3 regions of the Thalassospira xiamenensis M-5 genome follow, and region 2 is predicted to be linked to each of the others. Evidence: predicted binding sites of a transcription regulator. Region 2 holds the regulator's gene; each other region holds the start of a gene.
The links. The regulator PhoB, encoded in region 2, activates phosphate uptake and scavenging genes when phosphate is short. The targets are predictions, from matches to a motif close to TNTCATAAAACTGTCA.
Positions count from the first base shown of each region.

Region 1 (4,273 bases), 1.4 Mb from region 2:
GGCCCGGTTGGCGATGACCTCGTTGGCATTCATGTTGGTCTGCGTGCCACTGCCGGTCTGCCAGACGACAAGCGGGAAGTGATCAAGAAGCTTGCCATCGGCGACTTCGCGCGCGGCGGCCTCGATTGCCTCGGCAAGGTTGGCATCCAGATTGCCAAGGGCAGCATTGGCGCGTGCGGCGGCAAGTTTCTGTATCCCGAACGCCCGGATCAGGGCATCGGGCATCCGTTCGCCGCCAATGCGGAAGTTCTGTTTGGATCGCTGGGTCTGCGCCCCCCAATACCGGTCCGCAGGCACATCGATGCTGCCCATGGTGTCCTGTTCGGTGCGGGTGGTCACTGGATTGGTCACGATAGAAATCCTCCGTGTCAGAAAACATACTGACCGGGGCGGGAACCCGGCAGGCAATTGTCTTTTGCCGTTCCCGAATATGGGCGCAAATGATCGTTCGCGCAAAGTCACTATGTTGAAAAAATGCAGTTTTATCGCCAGCAATAAAATATCAGCCGACGATTGCCCCATGATCTGCGGAAACATTGTCCTGCCATGCGACAATCTGAACGCCGATGCGATCAAGATGGGATAGCAGTTTTTCAGGCGGCAAACGATCCGTGATCACCCCGGTCAGGGCTTCAAGCGGTGCGATGTTTTCAAGGTAACGCTGATCGAATTTGGTGTGATCGACCATCAGCCAGGTTTCATCGGACCGTTCCATCATGGCGCGCTTGACCGCAACCGCGCGACGGTTAACGTCACTGAACCCCTGCCATGCAACACCCGACGCCCCGATAAAAGCCTTGTTGGCGTGGAAACGGCGCAGGAATTCGACGGTGTCATTGCCGTAAACCGCGTTTTCACGTGGATCGAACTGCCCCGGGCACATGATGACGTCATCAATCACCGCCTGTTCGCCCATGCCATGCACCACCGCGTAGCAATTGGTCAGAACCGTGCGCCGCAATGCGCCGGGATTTTGGGCCATATAGGGGGCAAGCTGGCTGACGGTAGACCCGGCATCGATCATAATCACGTCACCCGGCCGGATCATGGTTCCGGCCATGATGCCGATCCGTTCGAACCCGGCAACCGCGGTCATCTGGCGCTGGGCCAGATCGGGTTGATGGCCCATCGGTTGTGCCGATGCGCCACCGAATTCGCGCTTGATCAGGCCATTTTCGCTTAGCGCATCAAGATCACGGCGAATTGTTTCAGTTGCCACATCGAATCGCTCCGCCAATGTGGCAACTCTCACATGCGGATGGATTTGCAGCTCCTGAAGAATGCGCTGCTGACGTTCTTTTTTTCCGATACGCAAAGACGCTCTCTCCCCTGAATACCTTTGATCACACCTCATTCCGGCAAGGTTAGCAGCAATCTTTGTAACCATTTGTTACAGTTTTGTGTTGCTTTTCCAACTTTTTGACCTTCTATAATGTTGATAAAAGCAACAATAAAACCAACAAAACCACATTAAAAATGGCGCTTTACCAGCGTTTACAGGGAAGAAAGGTTCGACCACATGTTTTCACATGCGAAAAAACAGACTTTTTGAAAGTTTCTACGGTACTTGCCGCCATCAGCATGATGAGCTTTGGCAGCACCCAGGCATATGCGGCCGATGATTGCATCGCACGCGGCGATCTTGACCAGATGTATTGCGATATGGATGGCGATCTGGTCGCCGATGCACCGGCTGCCGATCAACAGGTTGACCCTGACACCCTCGTATTTGCCTATACCCCGGTCGAAGACCCGGCGGTTTACGCCGATATCTGGGAGCCGTTCCTTGAACATCTTGAAAAAGTAACCGGCAAGGATGTCCATTTCTTTGCGGTTCAGTCGAATTCCGCCGAAGTCGAAGCCATGCGCAGCGGCCGTCTGCATGTTGCCGGGTTCTCGACCGGGCCGACCCCGTTTGCAGTTAACCTTGCCGGTGCGGTTCCGTTTGCCCTGATGGGGGCGGATGATGGCCGTTTTGGTTATACCTTGCAGCTTTATACCCGGGTTGACAGCGGCATCAATTCGCTTGCCGATCTTAAGGGCAAACGTGTTGCGCACACCTCCCCGACCTCGAACTCGGGCAACCTGGCACCGCGCGCTCTTCTGCCCGGTCAGGGCATCGTCCCGGAACAGGATTACGAAGTCGTCTATTCCGGTTCGCACGACCAGTCGATGCTGGGCGTTGTCGCCGGTGACTATGACGCCGCCCCGGTCGCATCCGAAGTGGTTGAACGTATGGCCCAGCGTGATCTGTACGATCCGGCTGACGTCAAAATCCTTTATGAAAGCAAGCCGTTCCCGACCACTTCGTTCAACTATGCCTATAACCTGAAGCCCGAACTGATCGAAAAGATCAAGGAAGCCTTCTTTACCTTCGACATGAAGGGCACGGCACTTGGCGAAGAATTCAAGGGTGTCACCAAATTCGTACCGGTCACCTATCAGAAAGACTGGGACGTCATTCGTGAAATCCAGGCTGCCAACGGTGTGAAATACACCCCGGACAACCTGAAGTAATCCCTTTTTTCAAACTGCTGCTGCCGGGATCGATTTTCGGTCCCGGTAGTCTTTTTTCAAGGTATCGTGATGCTGCGTATCAAAGATCTGGTCAAACGCTATGGCAAGGATGAGGCCGTTCTCAAGGACCTGAACCTTGAAGTTCCGGGCGAAAGCGTCGTTGCCATCATTGGGGCATCGGGCGCTGGTAAAAGCACGCTTTTGCGCTGTATTAACCGTCTGGTCGAACCGACATCGGGCTCGATTGACCTTAACGGCACCGAACTGACGACTTTGTCGGGTGGCGAGTTGCGTCTGGCGCGTCGTCGTATCGGCATGATTTTTCAGGGTTTTAACCTGATCAACCGTTTGACGGTGATGGAAAATGTTCTGTCGGGACGGTTGGGATATGTCCCGACCTGGCGCGCCATGACGCGCAATTTCCCCCAAAGCGACATTGATCGTGCGTTTCAATTGATGGAACGTGTCGGCATTGCCCATTATGCCAACAAACGCGCCGATGAATTATCGGGTGGCGAACGCCAGCGCGTCGGCGTCGTTCGTGCCTTGATGCAGGAACCTGAAATCCTGCTGGCCGATGAACCGACCGCGTCGCTTGACCCCAAAACATCCCGACAGATCATGGAATTGCTGCGTGCGCTTGCATCCGAGCTGCACCTGCCGGTTCTGATCAATATCCACAATGTCACCGAGGCCAAGGAATATACCCAGCGCATCGTCGGCATGCGGTTTGGTCGCATCATCTTTGACAGCGTTCCGACCGATCTGACCCAGGATGCCATGGATGAAATCTATGCCGGGGTTCCGGCAGAAGAACGCGGCGAAACCGGTGATGTGGAATCCCTGCGCGAGGTGGTATCATAATGACCAGCTCCGTTGAAAAAACAACGGGCCATCGCACTTGGAAAAGCCGCCCTTTATCGCCAATCCGGCGATACGCTGGGCGATTATTCTTGGCGTATTGGCCTATGTCGTGTGGGCGGTCACCAGCCTGCCGTTTAACTGGGAACGTATTCAGGAAGGCATTCCGCGCGCCATCCGTATTTTCAAGGGCGCTTTCCCGCCGGACATGATCCGGGGTGAACTGGTGCTGCAGGGTTTTCTTGAAAGCATCAAGATCGCCATCGTTGCAACCCTTGCCGGTGTGATGCTCAGCGTGCCGATTGCCTTTGCCGCCGCATCCAATATTGCGCCCAAATGGCTTTATAACATCGGGCGTGCCACGATCATTATCGCACGCAGTTTCCATCCGGTGATCGTTGCCATCCTGTTCGTCAAGGCGGTCGGTTTTGGTCCGCTGGCGGGGATTTTGACCCTGACGATCTATTCCATCGGTTTCGTTGCCAAAATGCTGGCCGAACGGATCGAGGAAATCGACTGGGGCCAGGTCGAAGCCATCCGGGCGGCCGGGGGCGGGACATTCATCACCATGCTTTACGCCGTGATCCCGCAAATCATGCCCCGCCAGATCGGTCTTTCGATCTATCAGCTTGACAGTAACCTGCGTGCATCCGCCGTGGTCGGCATTGTGGGTGCGGGCGGGATCGGATCGACCCTGATGAATGCGTTTCGGCGCTATGACTATGACTTCGCGCTTGCGATCACGCTTTGCATTATCGGCGTCATCCTGATCAGCGAAGCCATAAGCGGCCGGATCCGGAGGAACATATGGTAACGACAACAAAAAACACCGGACCGGACGCCATCGCCGAACGCGAATGGTCACGCTATACCCCCAAACAACGCTGGCTGCGCT
Region 1 is NZ_CP004388.1:709,422-713,694, reverse strand. It holds gene fumC (class II fumarate hydratase) at 1-351, opposite strand, end outside; gene TH3_RS03240 (DeoR/GlpR family DNA-binding transcription regulator) at 503-1,354, opposite strand; gene phnD (phosphate/phosphite/phosphonate ABC transporter substrate-binding protein) at 1,549-2,517, shown strand; gene phnC (phosphonate ABC transporter ATP-binding protein) at 2,587-3,381, shown strand; gene phnE (phosphonate ABC transporter, permease protein PhnE) at 3,419-4,192, shown strand; gene phnE (phosphonate ABC transporter, permease protein PhnE) at 4,186-4,273, shown strand, end outside.
Region 1: the regulator PhoB is predicted to act here: its motif matches at 1,391-1,406, upstream of phnD (phosphate/phosphite/phosphonate ABC transporter substrate-binding protein).

Region 2 (4,273 bases):
TGCGGTTGGTCCCTTCCTGATCATGGTGCAGGCCGCTGGCAATGCCGGGAGCGAAACCAGCCCCTGGATCAGCGCACTAAGCGGTGTGGGGGCGGTTGCTGTATTGTTGCTGACCGGTCGTTATCTGCTGCCGCGACTCTTTCGGTATATTGCGGCTCTTAAAAACCCGGAACTTTTTGCAATCGGGACCCTGTTTGTCGTTCTGGCTGCCAGCACATTGACCGAAGCCGCGGGCCTTTCAATGGCGCTTGGTGCCTTTATCGCCGGGGTAATGTTGGCCGAGACCGAATTCCGCCATCAGATCGAAGCCGACATTTCGCCATTTCGCGGTGTTTTCCTGTCGCTGTTCTTCATGTCTGTGGGAATGTCGGTCAATGCCAATGTGGTCATCGGTCAGGCCGGAACGATCATTTTGTGGCTGATCGGGCTTCTGGTCATAAAGGCAGCGGTTCTTTTCGGATTGTCCCTGCTGATCGGCTTTAACCGTGCATCTTCAATCCGGGTCGCCATGAGCCTGGCCGCCGGTGGTGAATTCGCCTTCGTCATGCTTGCACTGGCATCGCAGAACGGGGCGGTTCCGATTGACATCGCCGTGATGCTGATCCCGGTGGTTGCGATTTCGATGGGTCTGACGCCGACTTTGATTTCGCTCGGCCATCGCATCGAACAGAAGCTTCATCCCAAGGAAACCGATCAGCTAAGCGAGATTTCGGATGAAACCGACGGCATTCAGAAACATGTTCTGGTAATTGGTTGCGGGCGCGTCGGCCGGGTTCTGGCCCGTCTGCTGCGCACCAAGGAAATCCCGTTTATCGTTCTGGAATCCGATGCCCAACAGGTTTCGCGTGGCCGAGCCGAAGGTCTGCCGGTTTATTTTGCCGATGGGTCCCGACCGGAAACATTTCGTGCCGCCCATACCGAACAGGCCCATATTGCCGCCGTTGCCATGGGCAACCCGCACGCAACCGAAAAGACCGTCGCCTTGCTGCGACAGCATTATCCACATCTGAAAATCTTTGCCCGTGCCCAGGACATCACCCATATCGGTCCGCTGTCACGCAGTGGTGCCGATGCGGCCATCCCAGAGGTACTTGAAACCGGTTTACGCCTGTCCGATCACGTTCTGGCGGCCTGCGATATCCCGCAGGAAGATATCGATATCGAAATAGCCAAGTTCCGGCGTGCCGATATGCTGCTGATGAACGAACTTGCCCCGCGCACCGCGCGCCAAAAAACCGAAGACCAGGCACAAAAAACTGCCAAACCGGCAAAATCCAGGAAAAGCACCTGAAACGCAAAGACCCCCATCACAATAATGGGGGTCTTTCGTTTCGTCTTCCGGAATAACCGCAATCAGGCGGCTTCGACATCCAGTGCATAACCCGCGGCACGAACCGTGCGGATCACATCGCGCGTTCCCTTGACGTCATTCAATGCCTTTCGCAGACGACGAATGTGAACATCAACCGTGCGGGTTTCGACATAGATATTCGGCCCCCAAACCGCATTCAGAAGCTGCTCGCGCGAGAAAACCCGCCCCGGATGTTCCAGGAAATAACGCAGCAGACGGAATTCGGTCGGGCCAAGATGGATAGCCTTGCCGTTACGACTGACACGATGGGCGGCCAGATCCATTTCGATATCGGAATAGATCAACTGCCCTTGTGGTTGCGCCGGACCGGATCGACGCAGAAGTGCGCGAATACGGGCCAGCAATTCACCAATCGCAAACGGCTTGGTCACATAATCGTCGGCCCCGGTATCAAGGCCGCGGATGCGGTCACCTTCTTCACCACGCGCCGTGACCATGATCACCGGCAAATCCCGGCTTTCAGGCTTCCGGCGGATCTGGCGGCAAACCTCGATCCCTGACATCACCGGCAGCATCCAGTCCAGAAGGACCAGATCGACATGGGTTTCGGCCAGAATTTTCAACGCTTCGTCACCGTCCCCGGCTTCGACAACCTGCATCCCCTCGCGTTCGAGGTTGTAGCGCAACATGGTTACGATTGCAGCTTCGTCCTCGACGATAAGAACCGTTGGGTCCATCTTCCTATGCTCCAGTGTCACTCATTCGGTTCTACGACGGCAAAGTTCGCCGCGTCATTTTTTGGCCGAGTATCCATCGGCAGGTCTTCGCCCTTGATCCGGTAATAGATCGTTTCGGCAATGTTGGTCGCATGATCGCCAATACGTTCGATATTCTTGGCGATAAACAGCAGATGGGTCGATGCCGTGATGTTACGCGGATCTTCCATCATATAGGTCAGCAGTTCACGGAACAGGGAATTGTACATATCGTCAACTTCCTGATCGCGCGCCCAGACACGCTGGGCCTTTTCCGCATCACCTTCGATATAGGCATCCAGAACGTCCTTGATGATTTCCTGGCACAGCTTGGCCATGTTCGGGATCACCTGAACCGGGCGGATCGGCGGCACCTGGTTAAGAACCTGCGCACGCTTGGCGATGTTTTTCGCCAGATCACCGATACGTTCCAGATCGTTGGACAGTTTAAGCGCGGTCACCACCTGCCGCAGGTCATCTGCCATCGGCTGACGCAGGGCCAGAAGACGAACGGCAAAATCCTGCACTTCCTGTTCCAGCGTATCGATACGGTGATCGGAAAGAATGACCTTCTCGGCCAGTTCCGAATCCCGTTTAACGATCGCACGAATGGCGGAAATCAGCTGGCTTTCGGCAAGCCCGCCCATCTGCGAAATGATGTTGTTAAGACGGGTCAGTTCTTCGTCAAACGAACTGACGATATGATGTTTCTCATCGACCATCGAAAATACTCCTGCCCGGACTTAACCGAAGCGACCCGTAATGTATCCCTTGGTGCGCTCGTCCTTGGGATTGGTGAAAATCTGATCGGTTTCGCCCACTTCGACCAGCTTGCCGAGATGGAAAAACGCCGTGCGCTGCGACACGCGGGCAGCCTGCTGCATGGAGTGCGTCACGATCACAATGGTGTAGTTCGAACGAAGCTCGTCAATCAGTTCCTCGACCTTTGCGGTTGCAATCGGGTCAAGTGCCGAACACGGTTCATCCATCAGGATGACTTCGGGGCTGACGGCAACCGCACGTGCAATGCAAAGGCGCTGCTGCTGCCCACCAGAAAGACCGGTTGCCGGTTCCGGCAGACGGTCTTTGACTTCTTTCAGTAGACCCGCCCGTTCAAGCGAGGTCATGACGATTTCATCGAGCTCGTCGCGCGAATTCACCAGACCGTGAATACGTGGGCCATAGGCCACGTTGTCATAAATCGACTTCGGGAACGGGTTCGGTTTCTGGAACACCATGCCAATGCGCGCGCGCAACTGAACAACGTCGATTGCCTTGTCATAGATATCACGGTCATCAAGCGTTACCTTGCCCTTGATCGTGACACCGTCAATCGTGTCATTCATGCGGTTCATGCACCGCAGGAAGGTTGATTTGCCGCAGCCCGACGGGCCGATAAGTGCTGTGACCTGGCGTTCGACAATGTCAAGATTGACATCAAAAAGCGCCTGGTTGTCGCCGTAGAAAAGATTGAGGTCACGGGCCGTCATTTTCGGGCTAGTGACTGACGGCTCTGCCGTCATTGCGCTTTGAGTTACAACAGCCATTTTACCACTTCCGTTCAAATTTCTTGCGCAGATACACGGCCAATCCGTTCATCAGGATCAGGAAGCCCAGCAAGACCATGATGGCCGCCGAAGTCTTCTCAACAAAGGCACGTTCCGGACTATCCGCCCACAGATAAATCTGCACCGGCAGAACTGTCGCCGGATCGAGTGCCCCGCCCGGGATATCAACAATAAACGCCACCATACCGATCATCAGAAGCGGTGCGGTTTCCCCGAGAGCCTGCGCCATGCCGATGATGGTCCCGGTCAGAATACCGGGCATCGCCAGCGGTAACACATGATGGGTCACCGTCTGAACCGGCGATGCCCCAAGACCAAGGGCAGCCTGCCGGATCGACGGCGGCACTGCCTTGATCGCCGCACGTGATGCGATGATGATGGTCGGCAATGTCATGAGGGCCAACGTCAGACCACCAACAACCGGGGCCGACCGCGGCAGGTGCATGACATTAAGGTAAACCTCAAGCCCAAGAAGACCGAACACGATCGACGGCACAGCCGCAAGGTTGTTGATGTTGACTTCGACAATCGCCGTGAACCGGTTTCGCGGTGCAAATTCTTCCAGATAGATCGCTGCCAGAACACCAATCGGAAACGACAGTATCAATGTCACAACCAGTGTATAGAACGACCCGACC
Region 2 is NZ_CP004388.1:3,889,749-3,894,021, forward strand. It holds gene TH3_RS18095 (cation:proton antiporter domain-containing protein) at 1-1,291, shown strand, start outside; gene phoB (phosphate regulon transcriptional regulator PhoB) at 1,354-2,049, opposite strand; gene phoU (phosphate signaling complex protein PhoU) at 2,067-2,789, opposite strand; gene pstB (phosphate ABC transporter ATP-binding protein PstB) at 2,811-3,614, opposite strand; gene pstA (phosphate ABC transporter permease PstA) at 3,616-4,273, opposite strand, start outside.

Region 3 (4,273 bases), 1.6 Mb from region 2:
CGCCCCGCTTGATAAAAATATTCCGGTGACTTTGGCGTTGATCGGGGTGTGGTATCGCAATGTGCTGGGCGCATCCAGTCAGGCGATTTTGCCGTATGATCAGCATTTGTCACGACTGCCTGCCTATTTGCAGCAGGCCGATATGGAAAGCAACGGCAAGTCGGTGACCCGCGATGGCAAGCCGATATATTACGAAACCGGTCCGATTATTTGGGGCGAGCCCGGGACCAATGGCCAGCATGCGTTTTATCAGCTGATCCATCAGGGAACAGAACTGATCCCGGTTGATTTCATTGTAGCGGCCAATGCATTGCATCCACTGGCAAACCATCATGACAAGCTGGTGGCGAATTGCTTTGCCCAGGCCGAGGCCCTGATGCGTGGTAAGACCGAGGCCGAAGTCCGCGATGAACTTTCGGATACCAACTTAACCCCGGCCGAGATTGATGTTCTGGCCCCGCAAAAGGTTTTTGCCGGCAACAAGCCGAGCAATATGATCCTGTATAAGCAGCTTGATCCCTTCACGTTGGGACGTTTGGTTGCGATGTATGAACATAAAATCTTTGTTCAGGGCATCATTTGGAACGTCAATTCCTATGACCAATGGGGGGTGGAACTGGGCAAACAATTGGCCAAGGAATTGTTGCCGATGGTGCAGGCCACGCAAAGTGCCGATGCCCGTGATGCATCCACGGCCGGTTTGATCAAGCAGTTGCAGGCATTGCGTGGTTAATCACCACACGTGATGCAGACGTCAATCATTTGGGGGCGGTGGCGGCTATCGGCTGGCACCGTCCTTGTCTTTGTTTACGCATTCTTTTTTGCCATGGGGATCAACTGGTCAGAGTTTCGATCATGGCATGTGCCGCGCATTTTCCGCTGCGCCATGCGGCTTCGACCCGTGCGCCAAGGCACCAGTCACCTGCGGCAATTATTCGACCCTTCATCCCGGTTAAATGGCTTTGGCCAAGCGGTGTTTCCGTTCGGGCATATCGCCAGCGATGGGCGTCGATTGATATGATTTCGGGAAGTCGGCTGCCACATATATCGCGAAATTTTTCCAGCAAGCGCGATGCGACACGTTCGTTGTCGTCTTCCAGATTGTCACGGGACCATTCTGTGGTGGCGTGCAAAACCCAAAGATCCGGTGATGGTCTGTGGGGCAGATTATTATTATTGTCGCTTCGCGCGGCCCAACTGATGGCAGGGTCAGGATGGACCATGGCGTCAAATGCCGTGGGTAAAGGGTTGGCAAATGCGATCATTGCTGACCAGCAGGGAGCAATTTTAACGTTATTGATGACATCAAACCGCGGGCTTAAGGGCTGTAACAGTTCGGCGGCTTGAGGGGCCGGTGCAGTTGCGATTACACCGTCAAAAGGACCAAATTCCTGACCAAGATTATTATGCAGGATAAATTCACGGGGGCCATGTGGTTCAATGCGATTGATGTGGTGACGGGTGCGAATTTCAAATGAGGTCAGAAGAGGCGTGACCAGCTTGTTCATTAGTGGCGCGCCCTGATACCAAATGTCGGCGGCGGTGTTGCCATCCGCAATCGGGCGTGGCGTCTGTTGTCTTTGGGCTTGCTGGCCGTGATACAGGTTGGGCCGCCAGTCGCGCGCTGAATTTTGGCTTGCGGCATGGCGCAGGAAGGCACGGAATGCCGGATCACGTGCCGTCACATATTGGGCGCCATGGTTGAAATTGCCAAATTCGGTTCGGCGGGTCGCAAGCCGCCCGCCTGTGCCGTGGCTTTTTTCAAAGACCGTTACATTGATGCCAATGCCATGCAGGGTCGATGCTGCCTTAAGGCCAGCCATGCCCGCACCGATCACGGCGATATTGATCGTGGCCATTCTTGCTGTTTCCAACTGATTTTCGTGAACGGTTATTGCTTTAGGTTGATTGTGGCTGTTCAGAGCATAGCGGGGTTCAGGAAATTTATGAAACTGTCACGGCGTCGTCATCAAACTGTTACGGCTTGTTTGCAGGTTGTCTGCCACGGTTAATTCAGTTTTCAGGGGGAACTATGCGTTATTCATTAATGGCGACTGTTGCGATGTCTGTGCTTCTTGGGGCTTGTGGTACAGCGGCGACGTCAAAGAACGTTGCGATGGGGCTTGATACGGCAACACCGGCGGCCAAACCGCTTTCGATCCTTTCAATGGGCGAATATCGCACCGGCGTGTTTGATGAAAGTGCGGCTGAAATTCCGGCATTTGATCCGGTGACCAAGCGTATTTTTGTTGTGAATGGTGGGGATAAGGCCATCGACATTCTTGATATGTCGAACCCAAATGAAATCAGTAAAATCGGGGCGCTTGATCTTTCGAATTGGGGCAAAGCCGCCAACAGCGTTGCTGTTCACGATGGCGTTGTGGCCGTTGCTGTTGAAAATAAAGATAAACAGGCATCTGGCAAAGCTGTGTTCTTTACCACCAATGGTGATTTTATCGCAGCCGTTACTGTGGGCGCCTTGCCCGATATGATCAAATTTACCCCGGATGGTAAATATGTTTTGGTTGCCAATGAAGGTGAACCAAATGATGCGTTTGACAATGATCCGGAAGGCAGCGTTTCGATCATTCCGGTATCGGGTGATGTGGCCAAGTTAACGGATGCGGATGTTCGTAACGTTGATTTCGCCTTTTTGAATGATGCGACGCTTCCATACGGCATGCGGGTATCGAACCCGGGCACGTCAAGTGTCGCACAGGATGTTGAGCCGGAATATATCGCCGTGTCGAAAGACAGTAAAACGGCCTATGTGTCGCTTCAGGAAAATAACGCTGTTGCGATCCTTGATATTGCAACCGCCAGCGTGATCCGTGTTGCCGGTCTTGGGTTCAAGGACCATTCGGTCAATGCGTTTGATGCCAGCGACAAGGACGGCAAGATCAATATCCGCACCTGGCCGGTGATGGGGATGTATATGCCCGACACCATTGATACGATTGAAATCGATGGCAAAACCTGGGTGCTGATCGCGAACGAAGGCGATTCCCGCGATTATGATGGCTATAGCGAGGAAACCCGCGTCGGCAAGTTGACCCTTGATCCGGTAGCATTCCCGAATGCAGCAAACCTGCAAAAGGATGAAAACCTGGGCCGCCTTAAAACCACCAAGGCACAGGGCGACATTGACGGCGATGGTGATTTCGATGTGATTTATAGCTATGGCGCCCGGTCGTTCTCGGTCCTTGATGCCGGTGGCAAGATGGTCTTTGACAGTGGTGATCAATTTGAACAGTTCATGGCAGCGAATTACAGCAATGTTTTCAATGCCTCGGATACCGAAAACTATAGCCGCGATAATCGTTCCGATGACAAGGGGCCAGAACCCGAAGGTCTGGCATCGGGTTATGTCAATGGCACGCCTTATGCTTTCATCGGTCTGGAACGTCAGGGCGGGTTTATGGTCTATGATCTGACCAATCCGGTTAACCCGCAATTCGTGACATATCATTCTGATCGTCGATATTCCGGAAGCCCGGAAGCCGACACCGCGGGTGAACTTGCCCCGGAAGGGATGCTGTTTGTTGATGCCAAAAACAGCCCGACGGGCAATGCAATGTTGATCGTCGCATCCGAAGTATCGGGAAGCACCAAGGTTTATGACCTGAAATAGGTCACCTAACACGTTGGGGAAGAAGATTTTCTTTAGGAAAGCCGGGGTTTTTTATCCCGGCTTTTTCATTTATCCCCGGCATTGGGTAAAATAGTTCAAACCCGGGACAATATGCACTAAACTCCGCGCGACAGTCCGGTCACGGACCTGTCGGATCCAAGGGAGGCGGAGACTGAGTACGCGGCGTGAACCCCATATTCTGGTTGTCGATGACGATCAGGAAATCCAGAAGCTCCTGAAAAAATTCCTGCTCCAGCACGGGTTTCGTATCACCACCGTTTCCGACGGGGCGGAGATGCATCGTGCGCTTCGTGACTGGAATATTGATCTGGTGATCCTTGATATCATGTTGCCTGGCGAGGATGGTTTTGCGCTCTGTCGGGATGTGCGCCGCAATTCCAAGGTACCGATTGTCATGCTGACTGCGGTGGGCGAGGATACAGATCGTATTCTTGGTCTTGAACTGGGTGCAGATGACTATCTGACCAAGCCGTTCAATCCGCGTGAATTGCTGGCCCGTATTCGTGCCGTGTTCCGCCGTTTTGAAACCGGTACCGTGACACAGGTTCATCACGAAGAAACCAAAACCCAGAAAATCCTGTTTGCCGACTGGACGCTCGATATCGGATCACGTGAATTGCG
Region 3 is NZ_CP004388.1:2,303,478-2,307,750, reverse strand. It holds gene pgi (glucose-6-phosphate isomerase) at 1-733, shown strand, start outside; gene TH3_RS10870 (NAD(P)/FAD-dependent oxidoreductase) at 834-1,859, opposite strand; gene TH3_RS10865 (choice-of-anchor I family protein) at 2,033-3,631, shown strand; gene TH3_RS10860 (response regulator) at 3,804-4,273, shown strand, end outside.
Region 3: the regulator PhoB is predicted to act here: its motif matches at 1,965-1,980, upstream of TH3_RS10865 (choice-of-anchor I family protein).